One region of the Rhizobium sp. AP16 genome, then DNA from elsewhere that is predicted to be linked to it. Evidence: riboswitches for the same ligand, from Rfam matches in the RefSeq annotation. Region 1 holds a riboswitch; each other region holds the start of a gene.
What was found. A riboswitch is a leader RNA that binds a small molecule or an ion and turns the genes downstream of it on or off. The one in region 1 is predicted to bind cobalamin.

Region 1 (5,704 bases):
ACGGCTGGAGGGGAGGCCCGGTCGATCTCGACACCTACTTCGCCATGGCACGCGGATCGACGGGCGGCGGCCATGGCGATTGCGGCCATGTCCACCATCATCAAGGCGCGCCGGCGCTCGAGATGACCAAATGGTTCGACACCAACTATCACTACATGGTTCCGGAAATTGGGCCGGACCAGGCTTTCGAGCTGACGGCCAACAGGCCGCTGGAAATGTTCCGGGAAGCAAGGGCGCTGGGAATCCATACGCGCCCGGTCTTGCTGGGGCCGATCACCTTGTTGAAGCTCGCCAAGAGCAAGGAGGAGGATTTCGAGCCGATCCGGCTTCTGGACCGGCTGCTTCCCGTCTATGCGAGGATACTCGCCGAACTGAGCGCGGCCGGCGCGGACTGGGTCCAGATCGACGAGCCAGCGCTCGTGCTTGATCTGACCGACGAAGACAGGAGCGCTTTCGCACACGCCTATGAGGCTTTCCACAAACTGGTGCCCAACCTCAAGATCATGGTCGCCACCTATTTCGGAGCGATCGGCGATAACCTGCCCATCGTACTCGCCAGTCCCATGGCGGGGCTGCATATCGATCTCGTCCGAGCGCCGGAACAATTGAGCGAAGTCCTGGCGAAGCTTCCGCCAAATCGCGTTCTGTCACTCGGCGTCATCGACGGCCGCAACATCTGGCGGGGCGATCTTGTGAAAGCCCTGGATCATCTGGAGCCGGTCGTTGCCGCGATTGGAGCCGACCGGGTACAAATCGCGCCTTCCTGCTCACTTCTCCATGTGCCGATCGATCTTGAGCTCGAGACGGCGCTCGATGCCGATCTTGGACGCTGGCTGGCTTTCGCGACACAGAAGCTCGACGAGGTCGTAGCTCTTGGGCGCGGTCTGTCCGACGGACGAAACGCCATCGGCGACGCCCTTGCGGCTTCTGCCACTGCCGCGGCATCGCGGGCATCCTCGCCGAAGGTTCACGATCCCGTGGTCGATGGTCGTATCAAGGGCCTCGACGCTTCCATAAAGCGCAGACAAAACGCGTTCCTTCGTCGCAAGGCTATCCAGGAAAAACGGCTCAAACTGCCCCTGTTCCCAACCACGACGATCGGGTCGTTCCCGCAGACGGCCGAGGTGCGCAAGGCCCGAGCCGCGCATGGGAAGGGAACCATGAGCTATGTGGACTACGATGCCTTCCTGAGAAAAGAGACGGAATCGGCAATCCGCTGGCAGGAGAAAATCGGCCTGGATGTCCTCGTTCACGGTGAGTTCGAACGCAACGACATGGTCCAATATTTCGGGGAGCAGCTTTCCGGGTTCGCGTTCACCCAGCATGCCTGGGTCCAGAGTTACGGCTCGCGCTATGTGCGCCCGCCGGTCATCTATGGCGACGTATCCCGCCCAAGGGCGATGACGGTCCAATGGTGGCGTTACGCCCAGTCTCTCACGGAAAAGCCCGTCAAGGGCATGCTGACCGGGCCGGTAACGATCCTGAACTGGTCTTTTGTGCGTAACGATCTTCCGCGAAGCGCGGTGTGCCGCCAGATTGCCCTTGCGATCCGGGACGAGGTTGCCGACCTTGAAGAGGCAGGCGCCTCGATGATCCAGATAGACGAGGCAGCCTTGCGCGAGGGTCTGCCGCTGCGAACGTCGGACTGGAAGATCTATCTCGACTGGGCGGTGGAATGCTTCCGGCTGTGCTCGACGGGCGTTTCCGATGAGACGCAGATACACACGCATATGTGCTATTCCGAGTTCAACCACATCATAGACGCCATCGCCGCAATGGACGCCGATGTCATTTCCATAGAGACCTCACGGTCGAAGATGGAACTGCTCGATGCATTCCGGACATACAAGTACCCGAACGAGATCGGACCGGGCGTCTACGATATCCATTCGCCGCGCGTTCCCGAGGTATCGGAAATGACCGAGCTGCTCGACCTTGCCCGTCTGCGGCTGGGCGATGCGCAGCTCTGGATAAATCCTGATTGCGGATTGAAGACCCGCAAATGGGACGAAGTGAGGCCGGCGCTCGTGAACATGGTTCATGCGGCTCGTCTGCTTCGCCTGTCGGCCCAGGCCCGGACAACGGCATCGGCGTCCTGATCCTCAGCAGAGCAACGCCTCCCCCTGCGGCGGCGCTGCTCTATCCCCACGAAACGCGACGGCACATCATCATATCGATTGACGAAATTCCAACCTCGTCTACTATATCTAGTGTTCGAGGTTCTTCCGATTCGCAATAATTGGAGGCTAAGACGGGAATACGGTGCGCGACCGCCCCTTATGGGCGCCGCAATTCCGGAGCTGCCCCCGCAACTGTAAGCGGCGAGCATCTATCCAGCGAAAGCCACTGAAGCATGATGCTTCGGGAAGGTGAGGATTGATGCAACGACCCGCGAGCCAGGAGACCTGCCTCAAACAAAACGTCCACGGGCGGGGTGTCCGGAAGGTCGCGATGTACTGCGGAATGACACCGTTCGTGCACGCCTCCCCGAACTCCTGCGATCAGTCAACTTCGGGGTGAAGTCCATGTCGAATTTTTCAAGCCAGTCCCGGCGCGAGTAGCCGTACATCCACGTCCAAATCCGGGCGTGTGCTGATCCATCTTCATTTCCTTCGAACGGGCATCGGCGGATGTCCGGACGATATCGTGTGCCTTTCAAAGATACGAGGACAATCATGAGCATCACCGTCTACAGCAAGCCCGCCTGCGTCCAATGCACCGCGACCACAAGGGCACTCGACCGTCACGGCATCGACTATCGGATCATCGATGTTTCCATCGACGATGCCGCCCTCGAACTGGTGCAGGGCCTCGGCTACCGCCAGGTCCCGGTGGTCGTTGCCGGCGAACAGCACTGGGCGGGCTTCCGGCCCGACATGATCAGCGCGCTTGCCTGATGGGACAGCCATCGACGGAGCGGATCGTCTATTTCTCCAGCCGGTCCGAGAACACCCATCGCTTCATCGGCAAGCTCGGCCTGGATGCCGTGCGAATACCGGTCCGTCCAAATGAGCTTTTCCGTGTCCACCAGCCCTTCGTCCTCGTGGTGCCGACCTATAGCGGCGAAAGCGGCAAGGGCGCGGTTCCAAAACAGGTGATCCGTTTCCTGAACGAGACGGAGAACCGATCGAACATCCGGGGCGTGATTGCCGCGGGCAACAGCAACTTCGGAGCGACCTTCGGGATCGCCGGCGACATCATCTCCGCCAAATGCCAGGTGCCGTACCTTTACAGGTTCGAGCTGATCGGCACGGAAGAGGACGTCGTCAATGTCAGAGATGGATTGGAACGATTTTGGACACGCTCACACTCGAACGCCCGGTGAAGGCTACGGAAACGCAGCTCGACTATCATGCGCTGAACGCCATGCTGAACCTTTACGATGAGGATGGCAAAATCCAGCTCGACAAGGACCGGCTGGCGGCGAAGCAGTATTTTCTCCAGCACGTCAACCAGAACACCGTTTTCTTCCATAACCTCAGGGAGAAGCTCGATTATCTGGTGACCGAGGGCTACTACGAACGCGAGGTTCTCGACCAGTATTCCTTCAACTTCGTGCGCGATCTCTTCGACCACGCCTATGCGAAGAAGTTCAGGTTCCCGACATTTCTCGGGGCCTTCAAATATTACACCAGCTACACGCTGAAAACCTTCGACGGGAAGCGTTATCTCGAGCGCTATGAAGACCGCATCTGTATGGTGGCGCTGACCCTGGCGCAGGGCAATGAATCCCTGGCCAGAGACATGGTCGACGAAATCATTTCCGGCCGCTTCCAGCCGGCAACGCCGACCTTCCTCAATGCCGGCAAGAAGCAGCGCGGCGAACTGGTCTCCTGCTTCCTGATGCGCGTCGAGGACAACATGGAGTCCATCGGACGCTCGATCAATTCAGCGCTTCAGCTCTCCAAGCGCGGCGGCGGCGTCGCTCTCTCGCTCACCAACATCCGCGAGGCCGGTGCGCCGATCAAGCATATCGAAAACCAGTCATCCGGCATCATTCCGATTATGAAACTGCTGGAAGACAGCTTCTCCTACGCCAACCAGCTCGGCGCGCGGCAAGGGGCGGGCGCGGTCTATCTGAACGCGCATCACCCCGACATCATGCGGTTCCTCGACACCAAACGCGAGAATGCCGACGAGAAGATCCGGATCAAGACACTGTCGCTCGGCGTCGTCGTCCCGGACATCACCTTCGAACTCGCGAAGAACAACGAGGACATGTACCTGTTCTCGCCCTATGACGTCGAACGCGTCTATGGCGTACCCTTCACGGAAATTTCCGTGACGGAGAAATACCGCGAGATGGTGGCCGACAACCGTATCCGCAAGAAGAAGATCAAGGCGCGCGACTTCTTCCAGGTGATTGCCGAAATCCAGTTCGAGAGCGGCTATCCCTACATCATGTTCGAGGACACGGTGAACCGCGCCAATCCGATCGCCGGGCGCATCACCATGAGCAACCTCTGCTCCGAAATCCTCCAGGTGAGCGAGGCGAGCACCTACAGGGACGATCTTTCCTACGAGCATATGGGCAAGGATATTTCCTGCAATCTCGGCTCCTTGAACATCGCCGCGGCTATGGATTCGGAAGACTTTGGCAAGACGATCGAGACGGCAATACGGGCGCTGACGGCAGTTTCTGACATGAGCCGCATCTCGTCGGTACCTTCGATCGAAAAGGGCAATGACGAAAGCCATGCGATCGGCCTCGGCCAGATGAACCTGCATGGCTATCTCGCCCGCGAGCGGATTCTCTATGGCTCCGAAGAAGGCGTCGATTTCACCAATATCTATTTCTATACCGTGACCTATCATGCCATCCGCGCCTCCAACCGCCTGGCAGCGGAGCGGGAGCGCAGCTTCAAGGGGTTCGAGAATTCGAAATATGCCTCCGGCGACTATTTCGGCAAATACACCGAACAGGAATGGAAGCCCGCGACGGAGCGGGTTCGAACACTGTTCGAAACCGCTGGCATCGACATTCCGACGCGGGAAGACTGGCAGGAACTGAAGCAGGCCGTGATGACATCGGGCCTCTATAACCAGAACCTGCAGGCCGTGCCGCCGACGGGATCCATCTCTTACATCAACCACTCGACCTCCTCTATCCATCCGATCGTCTCGAAGATCGAAATCCGCAAGGAGGGCATGATTGGCCGTGTCTATTATCCGGCTGCCTTCATGACGAATGACAATCTCGACTACTATCAGGACGCCTACGAAATCGGGCCTGAGAAGATCATCGATACCTATGCGGCTGCCACCCAGCATGTCGATCAGGGACTGTCGTTGACGCTGTTCTTCCGCGACACCGCGACGACCCGCGACATCAACAAGGCGCAGATCTACGCCTGGAAGAAGGGCATCAAGACCATCTACTACATCCGCCTTCGCCAGATGGCGCTGTCCGGCACGGAAGTGCAGGGCTGCGTGTCCTGCGCACTCTGATCTCCTGGGGAACAAGATGAACATCCAAGTGAAAACCAAAAACCCGAAGCGTCCCGAAGCAGTGCGCGCCATCAACTGGAACCGCATCGAAGACGACAAGGATCTGGAAGTCTGGAACCGGCTGACGGGGAACTTCTGGCTCCCGGAGAAGGTGCCGCTCTCGAACGATATTCCGTCCTGGGCGGCGCTCAAGCCCGAGGAACAGCAGCTCACCATCCGCGTCTTCACCGGCCTGACGCTGCTCGACACCATCCAG
Region 2 (5,704 bases), on a different contig from region 1:
GCCGTCTGGTCGAACAAAGCAGCGGCCTGCTTGGCGTTCATCTGCGGCTGTAGGAAGTCGTTGCGGTGGCGGATGAAGTCGGCAAGGCCGTGTTGTTCGTCGTCTTTTTCGACCGGGCTCGCATAGATGTCCGGCACCAGCACCATGCCGGCATATTTCTCTTCCCTGTCGAGCAGAATGACGCGCTGGGCCGAGCCGATCGGAAAATCGTGCCGAAACTCCTCGATACTCATGTCGACTTTTGCCGTGTGTACATCCGGGCGCATCATCCGCGCGACCGTCAAATTGCGTATCCAGCCGACGTCATGGGCGCTGCGGATGCTTTCGCCGCGCAGATGGAAGCGCCATGTGGCGAAGGAGTAGCCGAAGGTGGTGCGTACCACCAGCGACGAGGTGATGACGGCCGCCAGCACCAGTGCCGTAATCGGGAAATCGCCGGTGATTTCCAGCGCCAGGAAAGTCATGGTTAGCGGCCCGCCGATGATGGCGACCGCAAGCGAACTCATACCGACGACGGCGTAGATGACCGGCGTCAGCGTGGTGTGATCGAAATAGGGAGCGCAATAGGCGAAGATCTTGCCGAGCAGCGCGCCCATGAACAGCGAGGCGAAGAACAGGCCGCCCCTGAAGCCGGAGCCGATCGAAACCGCGGAGGCAAGCGACTTCAGCAGGAGGAGGCTCGCCAGTCCCCATAGGGTGACTTCGCTGCCGAGGTTCAGATGCAGTGCGCCATGGCCGGCGGAGAGAACCTGCGGTGAGATCAGCGCCAGAAGGCCGACGACCAAACCGCCGAGCGCCGGGCGAAAGGGGGGCGCAATCGAACTCTTGCGCGCAAGTTCCTCGACGAAGGCAACGCCCTGCATGATCAGGATGCCGACGCCGGCGCAGAAGCCGCCGAGCAGGATGGCCGGGATATAGTCGGCGGGGACTACGGCACCGAACCGGCCGACATCGATGGCGAAATCATCGCCGGCAAGCATACGGGCGATGAAGGTCGAGATCAGCGCCGAGACGACGACCGGGGTCAGCGTCAGGATGGAATAGGTGCCGATGATCAGCTCGAAGGCATAGAAGGCGCCGGTGAGCGGTGCATTGAAGGCGGCGGCAATGGCGCCGGCCGCACCGCAGCCGACCAGCATCCGAAGATCGGCGCGTCGGAACTGCATCTTGTAGCCGAATTTCGAGGCGATACCGGCAGCGAGCTGGGTATAGCCGGCCTCCAGCCCGACAGAGGCGCCGAAACCGTTGGAGATCAGGTTCTGCACGGCGACGAGGATGCTGTCGGTGAGCGACAGGCGGCCGCCGTGGAGCGCATTGGCCTCGATCGGGTCGATCATCGGCTTTTTGCGGGTGCGTGACATAATGAGGATCATCAAACCGAGCAGGATGCCGCCGGCGATCGGGGCGATCAGCAGCAGCGACTTGTCGGTAATCTGCATGGCGGCCGAGCTCAGCCGGTCGTCATCGGGGATGCCGTAGACGAGGCTGTGCAGCTCGCGCGAAATGAGACTCATCGCCGTGACGGCGCAGCCGGAGGTGACGCCGACGAAAGCGCCGGCAATGACGAGCCCTAGCTCGCCACGACGAAAAAGCGCTCTCAGCCGGCTAGCGCTGAAAAAGGCGGAGAGAACACCAAGACGGCGTGGTTGAAATTTCTGCAACATGGGGAACTGACGATAGTTTCGTGCTCAGGTTTATATACCTGGCTTCCATAAACTCCTAACATCAAACAATTACGGCAAAAAGACTGCGCGATCAGTGGTTCCCGAGCTATTTTCGCTGTTGGAACAGCCGATGTCGCATAGGCAGCCTTGATTGACTTGCCAGGGCCGAAAGCCTAATCATTGCAGCATAACGAATGGTTCCCGAGCGGCGATCTGTCGCATGGGATGAAAAGGGAATGTGAAGGGACGGACCCAATCCGGGCGTTCTCATCACAGCCGACCCCGCGACTGTAGAGCGGTCAGGGTTTTCCATTCGGTTGTGGGGCATTTCGCTGACAGTTCGCAATGGTGCGGGCGAGTGGAAACAGCTTCAGAGCCGGAAAAAGCCACTGGCGTGGCATCATGATCAACCAGGGCTGGACGCCTCTAATATCTACGAATCGTCCGCTTTTTCATGATGATCTGCCGGGAAGGCGAGGAAGATCCGCTGGTGCATGAGCGGGGGCGACCGGTTTCGGTTCGCCTCCGCTTGCTGCACCTTACCCGCGAGCCAGGAGACCTGCCATGCGTACCGGGCGCAAAGCCTATTTTGGGACGCATGTCTCGTTGCCAGCACGGAGGTTGTCATGGCGCCAAACGAATTTTTCGCGCGTAAGCGCCGGCTTTTCGGGCCTAGCTGCTTTGTGCCGATCTGCCCGATCGTGCGGGGGCGGTAATAGCTAATGTCATCCCCCCCATCCCGCGCTGTCTTCGTTTTCGGCGGCGCGCGCTCCGGCAAATCCCGATTCGCCGAATCCCTGATCTCCGATACCGGTCTTGACCGTCATTATGTGGCGACCGGGCAGGCCTGGGATGAAGAGATGCGCGATCGCATTGCACAGCATCGCAATGATCGCGGCGACCTCTGGACGACGCATGAAGAGCCACTCGACCTCACGGCACGGCTGGCGGCGATCGACGGCGATGATCGTGCCGTTCTCGTTGATTGCCTGACGCTCTGGGTCACCAACCTGATGATGGCCGAGCGTAATATCGCGGCGGAGTTTTCCGCTCTCACCGAATTTCTGCCGAAGGCCAAGTCGCGGCTCGTTCTCGTTTCCAACGAGGTCGGGCTCGGCATCGTGCCGGAAAACCGCATGGCGCGCGAGTTTCGCGATCATGCCGGCCGGCTGCACCAGATGATCGCGGCGGCAAGCGCCGAAGTCTATTTTATCGCGGCGGGACTGCCGCTGAAAATGAAGGGTTAATCCGCATGAACCAGGAAAAGATTCCCGCCACCGTCATCACCGGCTTCCTTGGCGCCGGCAAGACGACGATGATCCGCAATCTGTTGCAGAACGCCGGCGGCAAGAAGATCGCCCTGATCATTAATGAATTCGGCGATCTCGGCGTCGATGGCGACGTGCTGAAGGGCTGCGGCGCGGAGAACTGCACCGAGGACGATATCATCGAGCTGACCAACGGCTGCATCTGCTGCACTGTCGCCGATGACTTCATTCCGACCATGACCAAGCTTCTGGAGCGCGACGTGCGCCCCGATCATATCGTCATCGAGACATCCGGCCTGGCGCTGCCGCAGCCGCTGGTCGCGGCCTTCAACTGGCCGGATATCCGCACCCAGGTCACCGTCGACGGCGTCATCACCGTGGTCGATAGCGCCGCCGTCGCCGCCGGCCGTTTCGCCGATGATCACGACGCCGTCGAAGCCCGTCGCGTCGAGGACGATTCGCTCGATCACGAAAGCCCGATCGAGGAACTGTTCGAGGATCAGCTCACCTGCGCCGACCTGATCGTTCTCAACAAGACCGACCTGATCGACGTCGCCGGCCTTGGCCGCGTCCGCGCCGAAGTCGCGTCGCGCACCGTGCGCAAGCCGACGATCATCGAGGCGAAGAATGGTGACGTCCCGGCCGCCATCCTGCTCGGCCTCGGCATCGGCACGGAAGCCGATATCGCCAACCGCAAATCGCATCATGAGCTGGAACACGAGGACGGCGCACCGCACGATCACGACGAATTCGACAGCTTCGTCGTCGAGCTCGGCCCGATCGCCGATCCCACTTCGTTCATCGAAAAGCTGAAGGGCGTGATTTCCGAACATGATGTCCTGCGTCTCAAGGGTTTTGCCGATGTGCCCGGCAAGCCGATGCGCCTGCAGATCCAGGCCGTCGGCAGCCGCATCGACCATTATTTCGACCGCGCATGGACGCCGGGCGAAGCGCGCGCCACGCGGCTGGTGGTGATCGGGCTGCATGAGATGGACGAAGGGATCGTGCGCAAGTCGATCGAGGCTTTGGTCTAAGGCAGAGCCATGCATCTCCTCCTAGCGCAAAAGGGAACGATCAGCGACGGCGAGGAGGCGATCGATCTCGGTCAGTCGCCGGGTGATATCCTGTTCCTGTCGGCGGCCGATACCGAGCTTGCGGCAATCGCCGCCGCCCATGGGCAGGGAGAGGCTGGCTATTCGCTGCGGCTCGCCAGCCTGATGAGCCTCAAGCATCCGATGTCGGTCGATACCTATGTCGAGCGGACAGCAAGGCATGCGAAGCTGATCATCGTCCGGGCGCTTGGAGGTGCCAGCTATTTCCACTATGCGCTCGAGGCGCTGCATGCTTGTGCTGCGCGTAGCGGTACGCTGATCGCCGTGCTGCCGGGGGATTCGAAGTCCGATCCGGGGCTGATGCCGTTTTCCAATATCGCGCTCGATGATCTCAATGCGCTGTGGTCCTACCTGATCGAAGGCGGGGATGCGAATTCGCGGGCGTTTCTTGGCTATGCCGAGGCGATGCTGTCGGGGGCAGAGAAGCCGGCAACGGCATCACCGCTGATGAAGGCCGGGATCTGGTGGCCGGGCAGGGGCGTGATTGGGGTTGAGGAGTGGAAGAGTATCTCCGAATTGGCGGTCCCGGAGGGACTCGAACCCCCAACTATTGCCATCTCCTTCTATCGCGCCCTCGTCCAGAGCGGTGAAACCAAGCCTGTGGAGGCCTTGATCGAAGCCGCTATCGCCGAGGGCATGCGGCCGCTGCCGGTGTTTGCCTATAGTCTCAAAGATCCGGTATCGATCGGTATCCTAGAGAGCGTTTTCACCGAATTGAAGCCGGATGTCGTCATCAACACGACCGGGTTTGCGGTTTCGGCGCCGGGTGCCGATCGCCAGCCGACCGTGCTGGAGACGAGCGATGCAGTCGTGCTGCAGGCGATCTTTTCCGCTTCATCGAGAGAGGCCTGGGATGCCTCGTCACAGGGGCTTTCGGCGCGCGATCTCGGCATGAATGTCGCGCTGCCCGAGGTGGATGGGCGTGTGCTTGCCCGCGCCGTCTCGTTCAAGGCGGCGGCGCGCTATGATGAGCGCGTCGAGGCCAATATCGTTGCCAGTGAGCCGGCCGTTGACCGCATGTGTTATACGGCGCGGCTTGCCGCCAATTGGGCGCGGTTGCGCAGGACGCCGCCATCGGAGCGGCGCGTGGCGCTGGTCATGGCCAATTATCCGAATCGGGACGGACGGCTTGGCAACGGCGTCGGGCTCGATACGCCGGCGGGTACGATCGAGGTGCTGAAGGCGATGAGGGCGGCGGGTTACCCGGTCGCCGATCTGCCTGGTGATGGCGATGCGCTGATCCGGTATCTGATGGACGGGCCGACCAATTCCGGTCACGATGGCAAGGTTATTCGCGAGACACTTTCTTTAAGCGAATACAAATATTTCCTCGCGTCTCTTCCGATACAGATTCAGGATGAAATCGTTGCTCGTTGGGGCAATCCCGAGAGCGATCCCTATGTTCGCGACGGCGTTTTCGCGCTGCCCTTCACCCGCTTCGGCGAGGTGCTGGTCGGCATCCAGCCGGCGCGCGGCTATAATATCGATCCGAAGGAAAGCTATCATTCCCCGGATCTTGTGCCGCCGCATGGCTATCTCGCTTTCTATGCGTTCCTGCGCCAATCCTTTGGCGCGCATGCGATCATCCATATGGGCAAGCATGGCAATCTCGAATGGCTGCCGGGCAAGGCCCTGGCGCTGTCGGAAGTCTGCTATCCGG
Region 3 (5,704 bases), on a different contig from region 1:
GATGGCGATCTGCGGATCGTGTGTGTGGAAGAGCACGCCGTTGCCGCGCACCTCGCGATTGATCGTCAGCTTCTTCTTCGAAGCGTCCTCATCCGGCCTTATAGCGACGGCGAAATACATCCGCGAATATTTCAGGCTGATGTCTTCGAAGAAATTATCGTTCTGGCCGAGGCGGGCGAAGAAATTGGCGATGTAGAAAGCCCAGCTCACTTCCTCGTACTGCGCAAATTGCGTCCGCGCGGCGGTGACATGGCAATAGCCGAGATGCGGTGTGTCCCTGAGCGTGTGATGGAAAATCAGTTTCGGAAAGCGGATCGACTGGTGAAAGCTATTGAGCCGGCCATGGGTTGTCTCGCCGGCGTTTCTGAGCTTGGTTGCCGTGCGTTCGGCCACTTCCTCGAAGGTGAGGTAACGCCGTTCTTCGGCGAGCCAATGCGTCTTGTCGCGATTGATACGCCCGGTGCGCAGGAATTCCGTATACCCCGGTGCCGGCAGCGTCGGCTCCGGGTCGGCGGGTTTCTTGGCATCGAAATATCTGAGCTTTGCCATGCCGGCTCGCGATGGAGATCTGGATACCGAATGATAGATCATCTAGCTTGAGCCGGGCTTGCTGATGGATCGCTGAAGAGGACCAGAACCATGCCCGGCATTACCGATCTCAAGCTGCTGCTTGCCGGCATGAAGCCGGATCTCGTCGAGGGCGAGTTCGTCTATTGCAGTGTGCCGGCCTCGTCGCTGGCGGATTACATTCATATGAATCCGGTTGGACTGTTTCAGGAAAGGGAAGGTGTGACGCTGATCCTGCCGGTCGAGGTGGCCCGACAAGCGGGGCTCCCGGCCGAGCCTGCGATGCGGATGATCACCCTCGACATTCACTCCTCGCTGGAAGCCGTGGGTCTCACGGCTGCGCTTGCGACGGCGCTGGGAAACGAGAGGATCAGCGCCAATGTCGTTGCCGGCTATTACCATGATCATATCTTCGTGCCGGCGGCCGATGCCGGGCGCGCAATGGCGGCACTGCAGGCGCTTTCCGTCGTGTAATATCCGCTCTGAAGCCTGTTCGCTGACGGGTCTGTCGCAATTAAGACAAGGCGCCGCGGACGCAGAGAGGCCGGCGCGGGAAACGATGCTCTTCACAGGAGCATAAGGATTTGAATTATCTTCCGATATTTCGGCCGCGAGGTCTCTGCGAAACTCTTCTTGGGCCTGTCGTCAATTTCGAAGCGGATGTCGCATTGCAGCAGAGCGGCGAGAGGGGCGCAGATTATGATGGTATCAATCTCAAGGTGCCGCCCGCTAGGGGGGCGGAGAATTGGGAAGCCGGTCGAAATCCGGCGCTGCCCCCGCAACGGTGGTGGAGTAAGGCATGGCGAATGAAGCCACTGGGCTTAAGACAGCCTGGGAAGGTGCCATGGGGTCCTTTGGGGGACCGCTCCAGAGCCCGGAAACCAGCCTTGGGGAGACTGATTTACTGACCGCGGCGGGCGGTCGGGACATTGCGTTGCGGTCGTTCGCGGCCGATCGTGCATGTCCTCTGCCTGCTGATCGCTACCGCGCAAGGATAGGCAAATGGACATCAGCAGCAACGTTTTGCGGCAATTGAAGAACCGCCGCGAGGGCTTCAGCCTGGAGCAGCCCTTCTACACCGATCCGGATTATTTCAAGCTCGATATGGAAATGATCTATTATCGCGACTGGCTGTTCATCGGCCATGATTGCGAAGTGCCGCGCGCCGGCAACTATTTCACCGTCCAGATCGGCGATTATCCCGTCGTCATCGTTCGTGGCCGCGATCAGGTCATCCGCGCCTTCCACAATAGCTGTCGCCATCGCGGCTCGCGCGTGTGCACGTCCGAGCGCGGCTCTTCGGCAAAGCTCGTCTGCCCCTATCATCAGTGGACCTACGAACTGAACGGGAGCCTGCTCTTTGCCCGCCATATGCCGGAGGATTTCGACAAGAGCGAGTTCTCGCTGAAGCCGGTCCATTGCGAAAGCATTGGCGGCTATATCTTCATCTGCCTTGCAGATCAGGCGCCGGACTTTGCGCCGTTCCGCGCCATGGTCGAGCCCTATCTCGTCCGCCACCGCCTCGGCGAGACCAAGGTCGCCTTCGAAAGCACGATCATCGAGAAGGGCAACTGGAAGCTCGTCTGGGAAAACAATCGCGAATGCTATCATTGCGCGGCCAATCATCCCGAACTCTGCCGCACCTATCCGGAAGCACCGAGCGCGACCGGCGTGCAGGGCGCCAAGGACGATCCGGTGATTTCGGAGCATTGGGCGAAGTGCGAGGCGGCGAATCTTCCAAGCGAATTCCGCATGTCGCCGTCCGGCCAGTTCCGCGCCGCACGCATGCCACTCATCCAGGATGCCGAGAGCTACACCATGTCGGGCGCGCGCGCCGTGCAGAGGCCGCTCTCCAACGATGTGCTGGAAAGCCATATCGGCACCTTGCTGCTCTTCCACTATCCGACGACGTGGAATCATGTGCTCGCCGACCATGCGATCACCTTCCGCGTGCTGCCGCTCGGTCCCGAGCAAACGCAGGTCACGACCAAATGGCTCGTCAACAAAGATGCGGTCGAAGGGGTCGACTATCGTATCGACGAACTCACCCACGTCTGGACCGAGACCAACGATCAGGACCGCCGGATCGTCGAGGAAAATGCCTTCGGCATCCGCTCGCCCGCCTACCAGCCCGGCCCCTATTCGCCGGAAGATGAAGGCGGCGTGATGCAGTTCGTCGAATGGTACGCGAATTTCATGATCAACCGGCTGCAGGGCGATCAGGCCAAGCTGTCGGCGGTTGCCTGAGTTATGAACATGACCGTCTCCCTCCGCCATCAGCACCTGGACCAGATGAAGCCCTGGAGCGACAGGCAGCATCTGCTCGAATGCCTTTCGGCAACGCCGGAAGCACCCGATGTGATGACCTTCACCTTCCGCTCCGACAAGGACAACTGGTTCCGCTATCTGCCGGGCCAGTTCGTCACCCTGGAGCTGCCGGCGGCTGCGGAGCCGGTCATGCGTACCTATACGCTGTCCTCGACCCCGTCGCGCCCGCTCTCGGTCGCCATTACGGTCAAGGCGCAGAAGGACAGCATTGGCACGCGCTGGATGTTCGAGAACCTGAAGCCCGGCATGCGTGTCAAGGCTTTCGGTCCGCTCGGCGATTTCAGCCATATCCGTCATCCCGGCGAAAAATATCTCTTCGTTTCCGCCGGCTCCGGCGTCACGCCGATGATGGCGATGACGCGCTACATGTCCGATACCGCGCCGCTATCCGACATCACCTTCATCAATTGCTCGCGCAGCCCCGCCGACATCATCTTCCGTTCGGAGCTGGAATATCTCGCGCGCTTCATGCCGAACCTCGATCTCGGCTTCATTGTCGAAGGCTGTGGCCGCACCGATCTCTGGTCGGGGCTGAAGGGCCGCATCGACAAGGCGAAGATCGGGCTGCTGGCGCCCGATTTCATGGACCGCACGATCTTCTGCTGCGGCCCGGAAGTCTTCATGGACGCCGTCCGTTCCATGCTGGTAGCCCACGGCTTCGACATGACGCGCTATCATCAGGAAAGCTTCCAGCCGGCGCAGGCGGCAACGCCGCTGGCCGAAGTCAGCGATGACGCCTCGACGGAAGCGGCGACTTCGATCAGCTTCACCATGGCTGGCAAGGATGTTCCCTGTGCGCCGGGCCAGACGATCCTACAAGCCGCGCGCGGCGCTGGCGTGCGTATCGGCGCGGCCTGCGAGTCGGGCCTCTGCGGCACCTGCCGGGTGATGAAGCTCTCGGGCGAGGTCGAGATGAGCCACAATGGCGGTATTCTCGATGACGAGATCGAGGAAGGTTATATCCTCGCCTGCTGTTCGCGTCCTAAGACGGATGTGCAGATCGAAGCCTAAAAATCCTGGTAGTTCAATTCATTGATCTCGACCGGTTCCGAGCGGCGGGTAGATGCCGTGACGACGGGGTCGACCATTAATGAAATGAGTGTCTGCCGCGGACCATTGCAGCTCGGCGCCTTGGCGATCATCATGTCGGGCGCCGGCATCGGCTTGGTGGGCAGGAGATCGCCCTGTGGCCAGACCTTGGCCAGTTGCAGCTTGGTCATCGGCACGACGTTGACGTCGATGTCCTTCAGTGTTCCCGGCACCCTGTAGGGACAGCTCTTGTCCGAGCAATTGTCGGAGGAGGCAAACTGCCAGAGGGCATAAGTGTCCCAGTTGCCGAGCGGGAAAGTGCCCTTCACGTCGGATTTGTAGCGAGCATACCATAGCGGTAGCCGCGCCAGGATCGGGTAATCCTGGCGGTGGTCGGCGATGTATTGAGCGGTATTGTGGTTGGTATAGAGGATCGGATAGCGCCCGGTCCTCACCTTGATATGGCCGACGAAGACCTGCGCGTCGGAGAGCGACATATATCGCAGGACATCAAGGCCCTCGATATCGAGCACCATCAGTTCGTCCGGTTTCGGATCGGCGTAATCGAGAAAATGATTGGCCTGGTCGACCGGATTGCCGGGTCGTCCGAGATGATAGGCGCCCCATAGCAGCCCGTTCATTTTCGCCAGCATCCGCCGCGTCTGATAGAGTTCGCGGCTGACCGCATATTTGCGCCACATGGTCTTGCAGTGCGCGAAGGTGTCGCCGGCATGGTCGCCGGTGCAGCTGAAGCTCTCGGGCAGGCCGTCGGAAGCCTTGGAGATGAAGGCGGATATGCGCTTGTCCTGCAGGAGCTGCTCCCAGTCGATGGTATTCAGCTCGTAGGCATCGACGATGAGGGCGTTTTGCGGATCGGTCCAGGGTTGGCTTTCACCGGCCGCAAGCCTGGAGGCCAGTCCCAGCAATGCCAGGACCATCAGGAGACTGCAAATCAGAGGGTGAGTCTGCCGGTATCCCTTCATGAATTAAGGGTAAGGATGAGTGGTTAATCCCGGGTTAAGAATGAGATCGCTATAAATTTACCGTGGAGTCTGTGCATAAGGCCTTAAATTGGTGCATATTTAAGGTTGGACTAAATGTCCGCGCGACTTGTGGATGCGCAGAGCAGTAAGGGGAGCCGTCCCCGATACGGAACATTGTTTGCTTGAGCACAAGACAAGCCAGGGAATGGAGAAGTAAATGCTTGGTTTCCGTGCGAGAATTGCGACTATCGCTCTTTCGGCCGCCGTGGCTCTGACGAGCTTCACGCCGTCCTTCGCAATGCAGATGCCTGCCGCACCCGTTGTTGCGGCGGACAAGGCCGCGCCTGCCGGCGTCGAGCGGGTTCAATGGCGCGAGTATGGCGGCTACGGTGGTTACCGTGGCGGCTATTATCGTCGTGGCTACTATCGTGATGGTTGGTATGGCGGTCATCGTGGCTACCGGGACTATCGTCGCGGTTATCGCTATCACGAGGGCTACTGGTTCCCGCTGGCCGCATTCGGCGCCGGCGCCCTGATCGGCGGGGCGATCGCCAGCCAGCCGCGCTATGCGGCTCCGCCGCGCGCCGCTGGGGTCAATCCACGCCATGTCGATTGGTGCTACGCGCGCTATCGGTCCTACCGATCTTATGACAACACGTTCCAGCCCTATAACGGTCCGCGCCAGCAGTGCTACTCGCCCTATTTCTGAGCGAGAGATCAGGACCTGTCGAAACAAGCCGCCCGGTCATCCGCCGGGCGGTTTTTTCTTGGCCGATCGTCAGTGTCAGAGAATGTTG

Region 2: it holds a riboswitch for cobalamin, as region 1 does, so the genes downstream of both, cobU (bifunctional adenosylcobinamide kinase/adenosylcobinamide-phosphate guanylyltransferase) here and nrdH (glutaredoxin-like protein NrdH) in region 1, are expected to answer to the same signal.
Region 3: it holds a riboswitch for cobalamin, as region 1 does, so the genes downstream of both, PMI03_RS30445 (aromatic ring-hydroxylating dioxygenase subunit alpha) here and nrdH (glutaredoxin-like protein NrdH) in region 1, are expected to answer to the same signal.

The regions. Positions count from the first base shown of each region.
Region 1 is NZ_AJVM01000074.1:149,876-155,579, reverse strand. Features, by position in the region: gene metE (5-methyltetrahydropteroyltriglutamate--homocysteine S-methyltransferase) at 1-2,099, shown strand, start outside; cobalamin riboswitch at 2,201-2,428, shown strand; gene nrdH (glutaredoxin-like protein NrdH) at 2,676-2,897, shown strand; gene nrdI (class Ib ribonucleoside-diphosphate reductase assembly flavoprotein NrdI) at 2,897-3,325, shown strand; gene nrdE (class 1b ribonucleoside-diphosphate reductase subunit alpha) at 3,295-5,448, shown strand; gene nrdF (class 1b ribonucleoside-diphosphate reductase subunit beta) at 5,465-5,704, shown strand, end outside.
Region 2 is NZ_AJVM01000065.1:335,987-341,690, reverse strand. Features, by position in the region: gene PMI03_RS19755 (chloride channel protein) at 1-1,664, opposite strand, end outside; cobalamin riboswitch at 1,843-2,246, shown strand; gene cobU (bifunctional adenosylcobinamide kinase/adenosylcobinamide-phosphate guanylyltransferase) at 2,387-2,911, shown strand; gene cobW (cobalamin biosynthesis protein CobW) at 2,917-3,966, shown strand; gene cobN (cobaltochelatase subunit CobN) at 3,976-5,704, shown strand, end outside.
Region 3 is NZ_AJVM01000095.1:33,195-38,898, reverse strand. Features, by position in the region: gene PMI03_RS30460 (DUF6656 family protein) at 1-549, opposite strand, end outside; gene PMI03_RS30455 (ACT domain-containing protein) at 640-1,041, shown strand; cobalamin riboswitch at 1,268-1,472, shown strand; gene PMI03_RS30445 (aromatic ring-hydroxylating dioxygenase subunit alpha) at 1,570-2,814, shown strand; gene PMI03_RS30440 (hybrid-cluster NAD(P)-dependent oxidoreductase) at 2,818-3,906, shown strand; gene PMI03_RS30435 (glycoside hydrolase family 25 protein) at 3,903-4,907, opposite strand; gene PMI03_RS30430 (BA14K family protein) at 5,125-5,616, shown strand; gene PMI03_RS30425 (transporter) at 5,692-5,704, opposite strand, start outside.